DNA from 3 places in the Shewanella sp. S1-58-MNA-CIBAN-0166 genome. Region 1 is predicted to be linked to each of the others. Evidence: predicted binding sites of a transcription regulator. Region 1 holds the regulator's gene; each other region holds the start of a gene.
The links. The regulator FliA, encoded in region 1, starts transcription of late flagellar genes. The targets are predictions, from matches to a motif close to CTAAAGNTNNNNNNNNNNNNGCCGATA.
Positions count from the first base shown of each region.

Region 2: the regulator FliA is predicted to act here: its motif matches at 2,111-2,137, upstream of AAEY99_RS17385 (cytoplasmic protein).
Region 3: the regulator FliA is predicted to act here: its motif matches at 3,416-3,442, upstream of pomA (flagellar motor protein PomA).

Region 1 covers NZ_JBEOPN010000031.1:30,992-37,015, reverse strand. The annotation lists gene flhA (flagellar biosynthesis protein FlhA) at 1-1,708, shown strand, start outside; gene flhF (flagellar biosynthesis GTPase FlhF) at 1,738-3,123, shown strand; gene AAEY99_RS16950 (MinD/ParA family protein) at 3,128-4,009, shown strand; gene AAEY99_RS16945 (RNA polymerase sigma factor FliA) at 4,002-4,721, shown strand; gene cheY (chemotaxis response regulator CheY) at 4,766-5,149, shown strand; gene AAEY99_RS16935 (protein phosphatase CheZ) at 5,163-5,900, shown strand; gene AAEY99_RS16930 (chemotaxis protein CheA) at 5,916-6,024, shown strand, end outside.
Region 2 covers NZ_JBEOPN010000033.1:8,359-14,382, forward strand. The annotation lists gene mdtD (multidrug transporter subunit MdtD) at 1-1,132, shown strand, start outside; gene AAEY99_RS17380 (SpoIIAA family protein) at 1,400-1,780, shown strand; gene AAEY99_RS17385 (cytoplasmic protein) at 1,881-2,075, opposite strand; gene ohrR (transcriptional regulator OhrR) at 2,239-2,730, shown strand; gene rlmC (23S rRNA (uracil(747)-C(5))-methyltransferase RlmC) at 2,720-3,853, shown strand; gene chrA (chromate efflux transporter) at 4,032-5,183, shown strand; gene AAEY99_RS17405 (methyl-accepting chemotaxis protein) at 5,323-6,024, shown strand, end outside.
Region 3 covers NZ_JBEOPN010000019.1:16,153-22,176, reverse strand. The annotation lists gene thiI (tRNA uracil 4-sulfurtransferase ThiI) at 1-1,231, opposite strand, end outside; gene AAEY99_RS12615 (flagellar motor protein MotB) at 1,537-2,463, opposite strand; gene pomA (flagellar motor protein PomA) at 2,467-3,234, opposite strand; gene xseB (exodeoxyribonuclease VII small subunit) at 3,573-3,809, shown strand; gene ispA ((2E,6E)-farnesyl diphosphate synthase) at 3,849-4,730, shown strand; gene dxs (1-deoxy-D-xylulose-5-phosphate synthase) at 4,753-6,024, shown strand, end outside.

The DNA.
Region 1 (6,024 bases):
CCTTATTATCATTAATTTTGCAGTGGTAACTAAAGGTGCGGGGCGTATTGCTGAGGTGAGTGCTCGTTTTACCTTAGATGCAATGCCGGGTAAGCAAATGGCCATTGATGCTGATTTAAATGCTGGCACATTAACCCAAGACCAGGCGCGGATCCGCCGTGCTGAAGTAACTCGTGAAGCCGATTTCTACGGTGCGATGGACGGTGCTTCAAAGTTTGTTAAAGGTGATGCCATTGCAGGGATCATGATCCTAGTCATCAATATGATTGGTGGATTTGTGATTGGTATGATCCAGCATGGATTAGACTTTTCTAGCGCGGTTGAAATTTATACCTTACTAACCATCGGTGATGGTTTAGTTGCGCAAATTCCCGGTTTATTACTGTCTATTGCCGCGGCCTTAATGGTGACGCGTCAAAACGAGTCTGGTGATATGGGCCAAATGATGTTCAGTCAGATGTTTGACAGTCATAAATCATTAGCCATTGCTGCTGGGTTACTTTTTATCATGGGTATTGTGCCTGGTATGCCTCATGTTGCGTTTTTGACATTTGCATTTATTACCGCTGGTGCTGCGTACTTTATTTACAAGCGTAATGTTGACAAAAAGCAAGCTGCATTAACGTTAGCGACTAAAGGGCCGGTTGAGAGCAAGGATAAAGAACCTAAAGATTTAAGCTGGGACGATGTGCGCCATGTTGATACTATTGGTCTTGAAGTCGGATATCGCTTAATTCCGCTGGTTGATAAGTCTCAAGGTGGTGAATTATTAGGCAGGATCAAAGGCGTACGTAAAAAACTGTCACAAGAATTAGGTTTTTTAGTGCCAGCGGTGCATATTCGTGACAATCTAGACTTATCACCCAATGCGTATCGAATTTCGTTAATGGGCGTCGTAGTGGGTGAGGCTGAAGTTAGGCATGATTGTGAATTAGCCATTAATCCTGGCCAAGTTTACGGTAAACTAGACGGTATTGAAACTCGCGACCCAGCTTTTGGTTTAGAGGCAGTTTGGATAGCGCCAGAGCAACGTGAACATGCACAAACTTTAGGTTATACCGTCGTTGATACTGCAACGGTTGTAGCGACTCACATAAGCCAGTTACTGAGTAATAATGCTGCTAAGTTATTAGGTTACGAAGAAGTCCAGCAGTTAATGGATATGCTTGCTAAGAACTCTCCTAAATTAGTGGATGGTTTTGTACCAGATGTCATGCCTCTGGGATCAGTTGTTAAAGTGATGCAGAACTTACTTAACGAAGGGGTATCGGTACGAGATTTACGCACCATAGTGCAGACACTATTAGAGTACGGTACTAAGAGCAATGACACTGAAGTATTAACGGCAGCAGTGCGCATAGCGTTAAAACGTATGATCGTACAAGAAATCTCTGGACCAGAACTCGAAATTCCTGTCATAACATTGGCGCCAGAGTTGGAACAGATGTTGCATAAGTCTATGCAGGCGACTGGCGGTGAAGGACCTAATATTGAACCGGGTCTTGCAGAGCGTATGCAGCAGTCATTATTAGACGCTGCACAGAAGCAAGAAATGGTAGGGCAACCAGCCATTTTATTGACATCGGGTATGCTTAGGTCAACGCTGTCAAGATTTGTTAAATACACTATTCCAAATTTACGAGTGATTTCATATCAGGAAATCCCGGACGAGAAACAAATTAGAATTGTTTCTGCAGTAGGCCAATAGTGATAACGTCAGTTTATAGAGGTGCATAAGTGAAAATTAAACGATTTTTTGCCAAAGATATGCGCGCTGCATTGGCTCAAGTAAAAGAAACCTTAGGTTCTGACGCTGTCATTATGTCAAATAAAAAAGTCACTGGCGGAATCGAAATTGTCGCTGCTGTAGATTATGATGAACCTAAAGCCGCCATCGCATCACAAGCGCCGACTACCGGTTTTATGGATGTTAGTGACGATAGGGTGTCATTAGGCGCTAAGCCTGTGATGAAAGCTCAATCAAAGGTGAACCCACCTCCTGAGGCCGACTCTTTACAAGCCTTACTTCAAAAACAACATAATCGCATGACACAACAAATGTCTGTCAGCCAAGATGAACCGGATTTACCAGAATGGGCCCGCCAATTACAAGGGGCAAAGTCTGCTAAACCAGCATCAACTTTTCAATCGCAAGCGGCACCAGAGCAAGCTAAAAAAACCAATAAAAATCAATCTGCTGATATGGATGCTCTGCGCGAAGAAATGGCTTCATTGCGTAACTTATTGACCCATCAAGTTTCATCGTTGATGAAAGATCAAAAAAAGCGTACCGATCCTGTTGGCGCCATGCTAGAAAGTAAATTGATTGCAGCAGAGTTTTCTCCAGCCGTTGCTGCTAAACTAGCGGGGCTAAGTCAACACTATACCCCAGCCGATTTAGTGAGAGCATTACCACAAAGTTTAGCCAATTTACTCGACAATCAAGGCGACGATATAGTTAAACGTGGTGGTGTTGTGGCGTTTGTTGGTCCAACCGGTGTAGGTAAGACAACTTCTTTAGCTAAAATAGCCGCTCGCTTTGCCGCCCATCATGGCCCAGAGCAGGTAGCATTGATTACCACCGACCATTATCGTATTGGTGCCTATGAGCAATTAGCGACTTATGGCAAAATAATGGGCTGTCCGGTTAAGCAAGCACATGATTTAACCGAATTAGAACAAATTTTATATCAATTTAGAAATCGTAAGTTAGTATTAATTGATACCGCAGGTATGGGACAGCGAGATATGCGCTTATATCAGCAACTGGATAATTTAACAGCAAATAGTAGGATCCCAATTCGGAGCTACTTAGTCTTATCTGCGACTGGTCAACGTCGTGTGTTACAAGATGCTGTAGAACATTTTAAACGAATTCCATTAGCGGGTGCGATTTTAACAAAGTTAGATGAATCGATATCAATTGCAGGTGCATTGAGCGTATTGATTCAAAATGAGTTACCATTAAGCTATGTTACTGACGGTCAACGTGTTCCTGAGGACATGAAAGTAGCAGATACGTTAGAGTTGGCTAAAAAGGCTCTCGCGGCGTTAAATGAAACAGAACAACAATCGTCACAAGACACAGTGTGGTCTAATGACACAGCCTATGCATTTGAGTAAAGATATGACTCGGGATCAAGCAAGTGGTTTACGTATGATGAATCAACCAAATAACGATAAAGTTAAAGTAATTGCCGTATCCGGTGGTAAAGGCGGAGTGGGTAAAACCAGTGTGTCAATTAATACTGCGGTAGCACTAGCTGAAAAAGGCAAACGCGTATTAGTGCTTGATGCCGATTTAGGTTTAGCCAACGTCGATGTCATGCTTGGGATACGTGCTGAGAAAAATTTATCTCATGTTTTGTCCGGAGATGCCGAATTAGATGACATCATTGTTCGTGGACCTAAAGGTATTGGTATTGTTCCTGCCACATCGGGTTCTCAAGCGATGGTTGAGTTGTCGCCAGCACAACATGCTGGACTTATCCGTGCATTTAGTGAAATGCGAACTCAGTTCGATATTTTAATTGTGGATACTGCTGCTGGTATATCAGACATGGTGCTGAGTTTTTCTCGTGCATCACAGGATGTATTGATAGTCGTTTGCGACGAACCAACATCAATTACTGATGCTTATGCGCTGATTAAAATTTTAAGTCGTGAACATGGTGTGTTCCACTTCAAAATTGTGGCAAATATGGTACGTAGTTTACGAGAAGGTATGGAATTATTTGCTAAACTCAGTAAAGTGACGGATAGATTTTTAGATGTTGCTTTAGAATTAGTGGCAACAATACCATTCGATGAAAATTTACGTAAAGCTGTTCGTAAGCAAAAGTTAGTTGTTGAAGCGTATCCTAAGTCGCCTTCAGCTATTGCTTATCATGGATTAGCCAATAAAATTATGACTTGGCCAGTTCCACAACAGCCAGGTGGTCATTTAGAGTTTTTTGTTGAACGTCTTGTACAACGTAAGCCGATACAAGAAGGAAGAACGAGTGAATAAAGCCGCCGCGTATACTCAGTTCGATAACAAAACGTCTATTGTTGAACAGTATGCACCGTTGGTAAAAAGAATTGCTCATCATATGCTGGCAAGATTACCAGCATCGGTGCAACTTGATGATTTATTACAAGCTGGGATGATGGGGTTACTTGAGGCCTCATCTAAATTTGATAACAGTAAAGGGGCTAAGTTTGAAACCTTTGCAGGCATCAGAATTCGTGGTGCAATGATAGATGAAATTCGACGTGGTGACTGGGTTCCGCGCTCAGTTCATCGTAATAATCGTCTAGTAGCACATGCAATTGATGAATTGGGGCAACTGCTTGGAAGAGATGCCAATGATACAGAAATTGCTGAAAAACTTGATATGTCTCTCGATGAATACCATCATATCTTAAATGATGTTTCTGTTGGTAAAATCATAGGCATAGAAGACCTTGGCGTGTCGCAAGATGTGTTAATCACAGACAACGAAACGCCAGATGAAACCTTTGACTCGCTTGCTGAAATTCAATTCCAATCTGCATTGGTTGAAGCAATTAAGACATTGCCAGAAAGAGATGCATTAGTGTTGTCGTTGTATTACGACGAAGCATTAAATTTAAAAGAAATCGGTGCCATCCTTGAAGTTAGCGAATCGCGAGTAAGCCAGATATTAAGTCAGGCAATGCTCAGATTAAAAGCGAAACTCAAGCATTGGACACAAGAATAATAACTTATCTAGAGCAAACGAGTGTCAGCTCACCGGAGGAAACCTTGGACAAGAATATGAAGATTCTTATTGTTGACGATTTTTCAACAATGAGGCGTATCATTAAGAACTTGTTGCGAGATTTGGGATTTAATAATACCCAAGAAGCAGATGATGGCTCAACAGCCCTACCTATGTTACAAAAAGGCGATTTTGATTTTGTGGTAACAGACTGGAATATGCCTGGAATGCAAGGTATTGATTTACTTAGAGCAATCCGTGCAGATGATTCGTTAAAGCATTTACCTGTGCTAATGGTAACTGCAGAAGCTAAGCGTGAACAGATTATTGCTGCAGCGCAAGCCGGTGTAAATGGTTATGTCGTAAAACCTTTTACCGCAGCTACGTTAAAAGAAAAGTTAGACAAAATCTTTGAACGACTCGCATAAGCAAGGATAAGTCATGCAGGCATCAATATCGGGGTTAATCACTCTCGAACAGGCCCAAGAACTTGTTGAATTGCTTACCTTGGGTCAACAAGATAAAGCCGATGAAATGATCAGAGAGCTTGCAACGCCATTGCAGCGTGAGCTTTTTGAAGAAGTCGGTAAACTAACTCGACAACTCCATAGTGCACTAAAAGATTTTCAAGTTGATAACCGTTTATCTGAATTAGCCAATACCGAAATACCAGATGCTAAAGAAAGATTGAACTATGTTATCGACATGACAGAACAAGCTGCAAATAAAACCATGGATGCAGTTGAAGAATGTCTACCTTTGGCCGATACCATCATTAGCAATATACAATCAGTGACGCCAATGTGGGATAAATTGATGCGTCGTGACATAGAAATGGGTGAGTTTAAGTCACTTTGTCATGATGTTCAGCAGTTTATGTTACATAGTGAAAATGATTCTAATCGTCTTCGCGAGTTATTAAATGAAATTTTGATGGCGCAAGACTTCCAAGATTTGACGGGGCAAATGATCCGTCGAGTGATTGATTTAGTTCGTGAAGTAGAAAGTAATCTGGTCTCAATGCTAACGGTATTCGGAGATCATACTACCGAATCATTGCCAACTATAAACGAAAATAAAATAGAAGCAGAAGGTCCCATCATGCATGCTGAACTGCGTGAAGATGTGGTGACAGGTCAAGATGAAGTAGACGATCTGCTATCAAGTCTGGGTTTCTAATTAGGAGTCAATTTAATGTCTTTTGATGTTGATGAAGAGATACTCCAGGACTTTTTAATTGAAGCTGGCGAGATTTTAGAGCTTCTACAGGAGCAGCTAGTTGCCCTTGAAAATAATCCTGATG
Region 2 (6,024 bases), on a different contig from region 1:
ATTGCTTTGTGCATTGTCCAATTCATTAGATATGCTGATTGGTGCTCGGGTGGTACAAGGGTTAGGTGGTGCTTTAATGTTGCCAGTCGGCCGACTTGTAGTGCTGCGGGAATATCCACGTTCGGAATTGGTACGGATTATGGGCTTTATCACCATCCCCGGTTTACTGGGGCCACTGCTTGGTCCAACGATGGGCGGTTGGATGGTGCAATACTTGACATGGCATTGGATCTTTTTAATCAATCTGCCTGTCGGTGTAGTCGGTTGTTATGCGGTGTGGAAGTTCATTCCAGATCTTCGTGGTAAGGAAAAATCACGTTTCGATAGCTTCGGATTTTTGTTGTTTGGGGCTGCGATGTTATTGATCACCATCGCTATGGAAGGACTCGGCGAACTGCACTTGCCACACTTACGGGTGATGTTGCTGTTATTTGGTGGTATGGCGTGTTTGATAGCATATTGGCTGCGGGCTGGTCGTATTAGTCATCCACTGTTTTCGCCATCGCTATTCAACACCAAAACATTTGCTATTGGTCTTTTTGGTAATCTGTTTGCTCGTTTGGGCAGTGGTGCATTGCCATTCTTGGTGCCGTTGTTGCTGCAAGTTGCACTGGGTTATTCACCATCTCAGGCTGGAATGAGTATGCTGCCGCTGGCCGCTGCAGCAATAATGGCCAAATCAGTGGCTCGACCGATTATCGAACGCTTAGGTTATCGAGTAGTGCTTACCGCGAATACTTTGGCGCTTGGCGTTATGCTGGCGACCATGGGCTTGGTTAGCGAACAAACTCCTTACTGGTTGCTATTAGCTCTGTTGGCGATTCTTGGCGCGATTAACTCGTTACAATTTACGGCCATGAATGCCGTGACCTTAATAGATCTTGATGATGTTAATGCCAGTAGCGGTAACAGTCTATTGTCGGTAGTAGGTCAATTATCATTAAGTTTAGGGGTTGCGTGTGCAGGTGCTTTGCTCGGTGGCTTCAGTACCGATGTCGGCAGCGGTACAGCGGGAACGGTACTTGGCGCTTTCCAACTGACTTTCGTTACCGTTGGTCTTATGACAATGTTAGCCGCAGTGATATTTTCGCAATTATCTAAAGACGATGGCCGTCGGATAACCCATTCATAACAGTGCATCATTTCGCCGATTTCGGATAAAAAAAGGTATTTTGCGATTATTTATAACGCGGTATTTTTACCAAAATGATGCTCTGAATATGACACAGATAAACCTCAATTTTAATTTCCCATTAGTTTTTTGTGCAGTCCGGCACACACTTCATTGTATGGTTGGTTAAAATATAAGCATGCATAAGCTTTATGGATAGCCGTGTGCATGTAAATGTGTAAGCGGATGGTAAACGGATAATAAGCTGATAGTTAAAGGAGTCACGATATGGATATGAAGAAACATGGTTTATCGATAGGCATAAACCGAATTGAAAATGTGTTTTTTGTGACATTAAAAGCCATTGGCACATTAACCCACGAAGACTATCTCGTCATTACCCCTATGCTAGAGGGGGCATTAAGCCAAGTTGATCAACCTAAAGTGAGTTTGTTTCTCGATGCTACCGAGCTCGACGGCTGGGATTTGCGCGCCGCGTGGGATGATTTAAAGCTGGGGTTAAAGCACAAATCTGAGTTTGAAAGAGTGGCCATTTGGGGCAATAGAGATTGGCAAGAATGGGCGGCCAAAGTCGGTAGTTGGTTTATTGCGGGCGAGATAAAATATTTCGACGATGAAGATGATGCGTTGAAATGGCTTCGATACTAATACGATGTTCAAGGTATGTTTATCTCGAATGATGCCTATATCTTTACCGTTGTGATGGCATGATTAACCCTAGGAACAGATTCTCTAGGGCTATAAGCATTTACGCAGTGGTATTAACATTGTGACCACTGTTGCCAACGGGCTGCGGCGCAGGTGGTTGCGCTGCTTCAATGAGCTGCAATGCCATTTGACCTTCAATCTTTTGCTGTTCTTTAGCCATTACGGCCACTTTTAAGCTGCTGCCAGAATCAATCGTTGTTGGCATTGAAGACGGTGAATTAACACTAATTGACATGGTTAACCTTAATATAAAGTCGGATGGTAATAGTATATCGGCTGAAAATCGAAGTGCTTGACACATTTTTGCTAAAAAGCATTCGTTGAGCTTTTTTTGATTATAGGTTGCGCACAACCAATGTTATAATTAACTCATATTATTGGTTAGTGGAGTGAAGCCTATGTCTAGTAAAGCGCTTACTGAGTCTCAATTACCTTCAGCGCAAAACCCGCTAGCACTTGAAAATCAAGTGTGTTTTTCATTGTATAGTGCGACTAATGCGATGATCCGCGCATATCGACCATTATTAGATGAGTTATCGCTGACTTATCCTCAGTATTTAGTGATGATGGTACTTTGGAAAGAGCCGGGGATTAGTGTTAAAACCTTAGGTGAAAAATTACATCTAGATTCTGGAACGTTAACGCCCTTGCTAAAGCGTTTAGAAGGTAAGGGCTTAGTGAGCCGTGGTCGCAGTGAGTTAGATGAACGCGTGCGAGTATTACATGTTACTGAGCAAGGCCAACAATTACATCAGCAAGCGTTGAGTATTCCTGAACAGATGCGTTGTAAAGTGGGTGGCACTATTGAAGACTTACAACAATTAAAGCAACTGTGTGATCAAGCATTTACCATGTTAAATTCCGGAGAGGCGAGCAGCTGTGAAATGTGATTATTTTGAGCGTGGCGATTGTCTGTCATGCCGCAATATTCAACTACCTATGGTTGAGCAAGTGAGTGTAAAGCAACAACAATTAACCGATTTGTTTCGCGGCATCTCAGTTAAACAATGGTTAGCGCCAATATTAAGCGCAGAATCAGGTTTTCGTAATAAAGCCAAAATGGTCGTTTTAGGTGCAGCTCACAAACCTATTTTAGGTTTGGTTAATCCTAAAGGGGAGCCGGTCAGTTTATGTGACTGCTCGTTATACCCTAAAGATATGCAATTATTGCTACACCGTTTAGAGCGATTTGTGCAGCAAGCAGGCATACCACCTTATCGGGTCGATAAGAGCAAAGGCGAGCTAAAATTTATTTTACTGACTCGCAGCCAAAGTAGTGGCCAGTTTATGCTGCGTTTTGTATTACGTAGTGACCAAGCCATCGTGAGAATTGAACGAGAATTACCCCAATTATTACAAGAGTTTCCCGAAATTACCTTAGTCTCGGCCAATATTCAGCCAATCCACATGGCTATTCTAGAAGGCGAAAGGGAAATATTTTTAACGGAAACAACACGATTAGAAGAACAACTTAATAATGTACCGTTGTTCATACGGCCAAAAAGCTTTTTTCAAACTAATCCGGAGGTTGCCGCCCAGTTGTATCAAATAGCGAGGGAGTGGGTTACTGAATTCAAACCGAACTATATTTGGGACTTATTTTGTGGTGTCGGTGGATTTGGGCTTCATTGCGCTAACAGCAATACCCGTTTAACTGGAATTGAGATCGAATCTGAAGCAATAGAATGTGCCATCTTGTCAGCAACCAAACTAGGGCTTACACAAGTGGATTTTAGTGCACTCGATTCAACTCATTTTGCCAAAGGACAATCTGCTCAAGATAAACCAGATCTTATTATTGTCAATCCACCTCGGCGTGGATTAGGCAAATCATTATGCGATTTATTGAGTGAGTTTGCGCCTAAAGCAATCGTGTATTCTAGTTGTAATCCACACACCTTAATGAGCGATTTAGAGTGCATTACGGGTTATCAAATCACCAAAGTTCAAATGTTTGATATGTTTCCTCATACCGATCATTTTGAAGTACTGGTTATGCTAGAACAGCTGTAATAGTCTTTGTTATCAATTAAGGTGTTTTATAATCGAAATTAAGTACTCGTTTGGTGTCGCTAAATTATAGGTTATATCGAACAAAGGTAGCTGTTAGGTTGTGGTATATGTTGTCATCATAAAAATGTCATCTCAATGTCATAACATTGTTTATTAACATAAAAAAGGTACTAGGACGATGTGGCAAATTTTCAGTCGCTTTTTAGCGTTAGGGTTAATCAGTTTCGGTGGCCCTGCGGCTCACATAGGCTATTTTAGAAAAGCATTTGTTGACGACTTACAATGGCTAGACGGTAAACAATATTCAAGTTTTATCGCCCTGAGTCAGTTTATGCCTGGGCCAGGCTCAAGCCAGATAGGGTTTGCAATTGGGTATCATCGAGGTGGTTTATTGGGCGGATTAGCCGCCTTTTTAGGTTTTACCTTGCCGTCTTTTTTACTGATGTTTTTATTTGCTGTGACCAGTGCTCAATGGTTGGAGATGACGGCCGTAGAGGGGGCTATTCATGGCTTAAAGCTACTGGCAGTAGTGGTCGTAGCGGATGCGACTTTGTCAATGTTCAATCAATTCTGTCAACGAAAAACCGCTAAAATACTCATGGCTGCCACCGCCGTTGCTATCATATTAATGCCTTCATTATTAATGCAAATTGGCGTACTAGTTGTGGCCGCTATTGTTGGAGTCATGTTGATGACTCGGGGTGAGCGTATTACGCCAGACACACCTGCTATCGAGCTTAATTATGCTTGGTTAGCGTTATTTATTATAGGCATCGCAGCATCTTTATATTTGATCAATCAACCTGACAGTCTTGGACAGATTTTTGCGCAATTCTTCCAAGTGGGCAGTTTAGTATTTGGCGGTGGGCATGTGGTATTGCCCTTGCTTGAAACCAGTGTCGGTGAATACATTACCCCAGATCGATTTTTAACTGGCTATGCACTTGCGCAAGCCATTCCTGGCCCTATGTTTACCTTAGCAACCTTTTTAGGGGCAGATTTATGGTTAGAATCTCCTATTTTGGGTGCGTTAGTGGCGACGTTAGCTATTTTCCTTCCAGGTTTTTTATTGATGCTGGTGGGCTTAAAAAGTTGGCATTCTATTAGCCAACATCCTGCCATAGCCGGTGCGTTAGCGGGGGTAAATGCAGCCGTTGTTGGTTTGTTGCTTTCGGCGCTATATCAACCCGTGTTTACTAGTGCGGTGATCATGCCGCTAGACATGGCATTAGTTATTGTTGGTTTTAGTGTATTAAAAGTCTTTAAGCCCGGTCTTGTATGGTTGGTAATAGGATTTGCTGCAATGGGCGCTGGATTGGCAATGTTGTAAAAAGGTTATTATATTGTATGATTTTGCGATAGGTCTCACTTTATTGAGTTGTAATAGTTTGTTAGATTAACCATCTATAATAAATAGACTATTATATTGATAGGCTATTACCTTAAAAGACCTTCAAAAGGCGACCATCATGCTGAGATCTTCCCTACGCAATAAACTACTGGGATTATCATTAATTCCACTGTCGTTGATCCTCATCGTACTACTGAGTATTTTTTATGTGAATGAAGAATCGTCTCTAACCAAGGATATTGATAATTTTCGCAGTGAGTTAATTTCAGAACGTAAAAATCAACTAAAAGAATCGGTTCAAATTGCCCAAGGGGTTATCGAATACCAGTTGGCTCTGGGTGATAAAGGCAGTGTGAATGATGCATTAAGAGATTTACGTTTTGGCAGTGCAGGGTATTTTTTTATATATGATAATGCCGGCGTCAATATTTTTCACCCGACTATGCCTGAACTTGAAGGGCAAAACAAAATTGACATGGCCGACCCCAATGGTACCAAGATTATTGTTGGGTTATTAGATGCGGCTAAATCGGGTACTGGTAATTTTTCTTATTATTATAAAAAGCCCGGTAGCGAACAGCTTGTAGAAAAACTCGGTTTCGCGGTAATGATCCCTAATACCAATTGGATGTTAGGCTCGGGCGCTTATATTGATGATATTGAAGAGTCTATTGGCGGTTATGAAACTTATAAAACTGAAGAGATGAATCAAAAAGCATTCATGTTTCTATTAATTGCTTTAGGTCTTACGGGGATAACTGCTTTTGGTGTGGTAGTGATGGCCCATAAAATGGTGGTGCCAATTCAAAATATGGCGTCA
Region 3 (6,024 bases), on a different contig from region 1:
TTTCGCCAGAAGCGACATCGTTAACCGTTTCGGTCTCGGTCACTTGTTGGTTCATTTCAGCTTCAATATCGCGAATATCCATTACCACTGCAGATGCAACCACACGGTCGATTAAATCTTCAGAGAATTTAAGCTCTTCGGCTTCAACCTTCGATAATACCGCTTTAACCGTAGGTTTTTGTGAAATAACACCACAATACTCGGGAATAGATTTAGCAAAATCTTCAGTGCCAATAATACGGCTCTGATTAATAATATCTTGTTTGTCCATTGCGATAAGCGGGCGTAAAATCAATAAATCGGTGCTGCGATCGATAACATTTAAATTAGTCAGTGTTTGGCTAGATACTTGACCTAAGCTCTCACCTGTCACTAGTGCTTGAATACCGTATTTGTCAGCAATGCGTGTTGCTGCTCGCATCATTACACGCTTAAGTACCACACCCATCTGACCGTTATCAATACGCTCTAAAATCTCTTCAACTACAGGCTCAAATGGCACCGACACAAAACGTACTTTGTGAGACTCCCCGTACTTCTTCCATAGATGGTAAGCGACTTGCTTAACGCCAATTTCGTGCTGAGCGCCACCTAAATTAAAGAAACAGTAATGGGTACGAGCACCTTTTTTAATAAACTGAAAACTCGACACACCAGAATCGAAACCGCCTGAAATAAGCGACAACACATCTTCTTGGGTCGCCATCGGAAAACCACCCAAACCTTGAATACGACGCTCAACCATGTAAAGCTTATCTTGATTGATTTCAAGATTAACGGTCACGTCAGGGTCTTTAAGTTTCACCCCTAGCGCCTCAGTGTGTTGATTTAATCCGCCACCGACATAACGCTCAACATCAATTGAATTAAAGTCGTGATTACCAGAACGTTTTACGCGGACACAAAAAGTTTTACCGGCAATTTCATCGCGGTACTTTGGTAAAGCTTGCTGATAAATATGATCGATTGAATCAAAAGTGTACTCACTCACTTGCACCACGTGAGCAATACCTGGAATACACGCTAGTCGCTCTGCAAAAACGTCACATAACTCCGGTTTATCGCTCGGTACTTGCACGATGATACGATCGTATAAGCGTTGTACTTTTGCACCTTCATCCACATTTTTAAGCACATTACGTATATTAGTTTCAAGCATTTTGGTAAAGCGCATTCTTACCGACTTGCTCTTCATCATAATTTCAGGGTACAGCTTTACAATAAACTTCATGGGGCGTCCACAGGTATCACCATCAAATAGCACTACACTCGGTTTTGCTAAATAAAAAAGACAGTAATACCTTGATAATAAATTAAAAAAACAGCACAGCTCTATTTTCTAGATGTGTATACAATCCAGTCAATAGCATAACGTATGCAATAATTCGCCGATTATACCAAATGATGCCTATTAACCAAACATATTCACTTTTTTATCTGTTATTTGTTAGTAAAAGCGCTGTAAGGCACATTTATAAAACAAAAAAGCGCAATCTCTTTAACTTGTAGAGATTGCGCTTATCTTTTGATGGCAAACTATTGAGTTACAATTATTTCATTCGACTCTTTCGCTTTACCTTGTTCGATAGAGATTTCTACCCGGCGGTTTCGAGCCTGATTTTCAATAGAATCATTGGCGATTAATGGCCGATTAGACGCCTCGCCAACCACTTTCATCCTTGATTCATCAAAACCAGAAACTCTTCTTAATTCATGAGCCACAGCCACAGCTCGTTGGCTTGATAGTTCCCAGTTTGAACTGTAAAGCTCATTATTGATATCAGCACCATCAGTGTGACCCGACACCGTAATTATCCCAGGGACATCTTTTAATAATTCACCAATTGAGCGCACAATAGGTTTGAACTTAGGTTGTAAAAAGCCTGAGCCCGAAGCAAAAGAGCCCTTCTCACGGATACGGATAATAATTTGTTGGCCTAAAGATTCAATTTCAATGGCGCCATCGACAATTTCTTCATTGAGTTTTTCAGCCATTTTTTTAACTTGATCATTAATGTTTTCTTGCGAAGAGGCAGCGTCTTTTTTAACGGCTTCAGCTTCTTGTTGCGCTGTTGCGGCTGCATTGCCACCGCGTTGCTCACCATTCTGTTTTTGAGTCCCACCCGCGCTGTCTTCTTCACCCGCCTGATATTCTATCGTCGGTTGAGTCATTTCATTGGTTTGTTGATTAATGATCTCTATTGGGGTGGGATCGGGGCGACCTGGGCGGAATTCAAGCGCAATAACAGATGTCCCCTTAGGAATGTCTTTTACTTCAACTTTGTTTTGTACCCCGAATGCATACTTCATTGAACCAGCGATTTGTTTAAACTTCATCACGTCCATTTCAGAGAACGCTAACAACAACACGAAGAAACACATCAGCAACGACATTAAGTCTGCAAATGTGGCAAGCCACATAGGGGCACCAGCGGGTGGACAATCACACTTGGCCTTAGCCATGAGTTACTCTCCGTCCGTTGTATCGATTTTTCGCACACTTTCAGCCAAATAGTTCTTCAAAAAGCCTTCAATAACCCGTGGATTCTGTCCATCTTGAATCGCTAATACTGCATCCATAATTAAATTACGATTAAGCAATTCTTCATTCATCCGTAATGATAATTTATCCGCCATAGGGATGGCGATCATGTTGGCAATCACCGCGCCGTAAAGAGTCGTTAACAATGCCACTGCCATTGAAGGTCCAATAGACTTTGGATCGTCCATGTTAGATAGCATCGCCACTAAACCAACCAAAGTACCAATCATGCCCATTGCAGGTGCCACATCACCCATGGCTTTAAAAATACCCACCCCTGTTTTGTGGCGTTCTTCAGTTAATGCTATGTCTTTTTCTAATGCGTTGCGCACCACATCACCGTCATGGCCATCAACTAACATATCAACGGCTTTTTGCATAAAGGTGTTGGTAATAACCGCTTCTTCTAATGCTAAAAAACCGCCTTTACGGGCAGCATCAGCCATGGTGACAGCTTGTTCTATCAAGTCTTCAGGTTTATCTAATTTAAACATGAAGGCTTTCATACCAATCTTTATTGAACCTAAAAATTGCTTTAGGTTAAATTTCATCATCACCACAAATAAAGAGCCTGCCACAACAATCAAAATTGACGGTACATCGATAAATAATCCGATACCACCACTGGTGATCATCGCACCAATAATAAATGCAAAAGCACCGATAATACCTATTAGGGTAGCTAAATCCACAACCTCTCCTCAATCGCAGTCGTTATGCTGCTTATTTGTGCTACTTCCATCGTGCTGTTAGCGCACGTTATATGATCCGAATAATCCGACAGCATTTTGTGTTGATAACAATGCCCATCGTTATGTATTACAGCAAAAGTTTCAATACTATTTTTGCTAGCAAATTTAAATCATGACTTGTTATCGGACAAACTTGGCTCAAGTTTAGCTTGTTTTTGTACATTCTAAACAAAATTCAATAACAAAGCGTGCTGTTGAGCAAATAACCAGCGACTGTATTTGACCGATACGCTGGGCTGATATACCTTGTCACACGCTGAATGAAAGGAATATTACTCGTGGCTAAAAAACCTGAAAATCTCAGTTTTGAACAATCATTAACTGAACTTGAAACCATTGTTGCTCATTTGGAGCAAGGTGAAGTGTCGCTGGATGATGCACTTAAGCAGTTTGAGCGTGGCATTAAGTTAGTACGTCAAAGCCAAGCCAAACTTGAGCAAGCACAGCAAAAAGTCTCTATCTTATTAAATGAAGATGATGCTGAATTAGCGTCGTTCACTGTAGAAAGTGAATAATCGTCAACATAGTGTGTATTAAATAATAGGTCTTGATACGTGTTAGCTGAAGCAATAACAACATACCAAAATCGCGTTAATGGTATTCTTAACCAACATTTAACGCTGCTCGATGACGCTGCACCAGCTTTAAAAGCAGCGATGCTCCATGGTGCGCTATTGGGTGGGAAACGCATAAGACCATTTTTGGTCTACAGTGTAGGTGACATGCTCGGTGTCAATATCAATGCACTTGATAAAGCCGCGGCTGCTATTGAGTGTATTCATGCCTATTCATTAATACACGATGACTTACCGGCAATGGATAACGATGCACTTCGTCGTGGCCAACCAACTGTTCATATTGCATTTGACGAAGCCACCGCGATTTTAGCCGGTGATGCGTTGCAAACATTGGCTTTTGAAATTATCACAGCCCCTTGTAATGACTTACATCCGAAGCAACAACTGGCGATGGTCAGAGTACTCGCAAAAGCTTCAGGGTATCAAGGTATGTGCGGTGGGCAGGCGATTGATCTGAGTGCAACAGATCACAGTATAAATTTAGACCGATTAACCGAATTACATAATAAAAAAACCGGAGCGTTAATCAGTTGTGCGGTTGAGCTTGCCTTAATCGCTGCTGACGTACCCGATGAGCATTATAAATTAATGATGAAATATGCCCATACGCTTGGGCTAGCTTTTCAAGTGCAAGATGATATTTTAGATATTACTGCTAGCACCGAAGAGCTAGGCAAACCACAAGGCAGCGATCAGCAATCGAATAAAAGCACGTTCCCGAAACTATTGGGTCTCGATGGTGCCAAAGCCTGTGCAGAACAACTAATACAAGATGCACTATCAGCGCTGACTAAATTACCATACAATAGCCAGTTAATTGCAGACTTCGCCCACTACATTATTGAGCGAAGATTATAATAAAGAGTCAGACAATCTCGCTATGAGCTTCGATATTTCTAAATTTCCAGTACTAGCGAAAGCTAATACACCAGAAGAATTAAGGAAGTTACCTCAAGGTTTACTTCCTCAAGTGTCTGATGAACTCAGACAGTTCTTACTTCAGTCTGTTGCTATTTCTAGCGGACATTTTGCTTCTGGCTTAGGCACAGTTGAATTAACTGTGGCACTTCATTATGTCTACAATACCCCATTTGATCAGTTAGTTTGGGATGTAGGGCATCAAGCTTATCCACATAAAATCCTTACCGATCGTCGTGAACAGATGCATACCATTCGACAAAAGAATGGCTTACACCCTTTCCCATGGCGTGAAGAAAGCCCATACGATACGTTTAGCGTGGGTCATTCTGGCACCTCTGTTAGCGCCGCCTTAGGTATGGCGATTGCTGCAGGTAAAGAAGGTGCAGGTCGAAAAGTGGTTGCTGTAATTGGTGATGGCGCCATGACCGGGGGAATGGTGTTTGAAGCCTTAAATCATGCTGGCGACTTGCACAATGACATGCTCGTGGTACTGAATGACAATGAAATGTCGATTTCTGAAAATGTTGGCGCACTGAATAATCATTTGGCGCAGCTGATGTCAGGTCGTTTTTATACCACCATTCGAGAAAACAGTAAAAAGGTCCTTAAAGGGATGCCGGTCATTAAAGAAATGGCTAAGCGTACTGAAGAGCACCTTAAAGGCATGGTGGTGCCTGCAACGTTATTTGAAGAACTAGGGTTTAATTATATTGGCCCAATAGATGGTCACGATGTTGATTCGCTCGTTGAAACAATGCGTAATATGCGTAACCTCAAAGGTCCACAGATACTGCATATCATGACAAAAAAAGGTCGTGGTTATGAGCCTGCTGAAAAAGATCCTATCGGCTGGCACGCGGTGCCTAAATTTGATCCTAGCCAGTTTAAGAAACCGACAACGAAACCAGGTTTACCTACGTTTTCACAAGTGTTTGGTAAATGGTTATGCGACATGGCTGCCACAGACGACAAGTTAGTCGCTATTACGCCCGCTATGCGCGAAGGCTCTGGCATGGTTGAGTTTTCGCAACGATTCCCAAGCCAATATTTTGATGCTGCCATTGCCGAACAGCATGCGGTCACCTTATCCGCAGGGTTTGCCTGTGCAGGTCTAAAGCCTGTGGTTGCTATTTACTCGACTTTTTTACAGCGCGGATACGATCAACTTATCCACGATGTGGCTTTGCAACGTTTACCAGTATTATTCGCTATTGACCGTGGTGGTATTGTT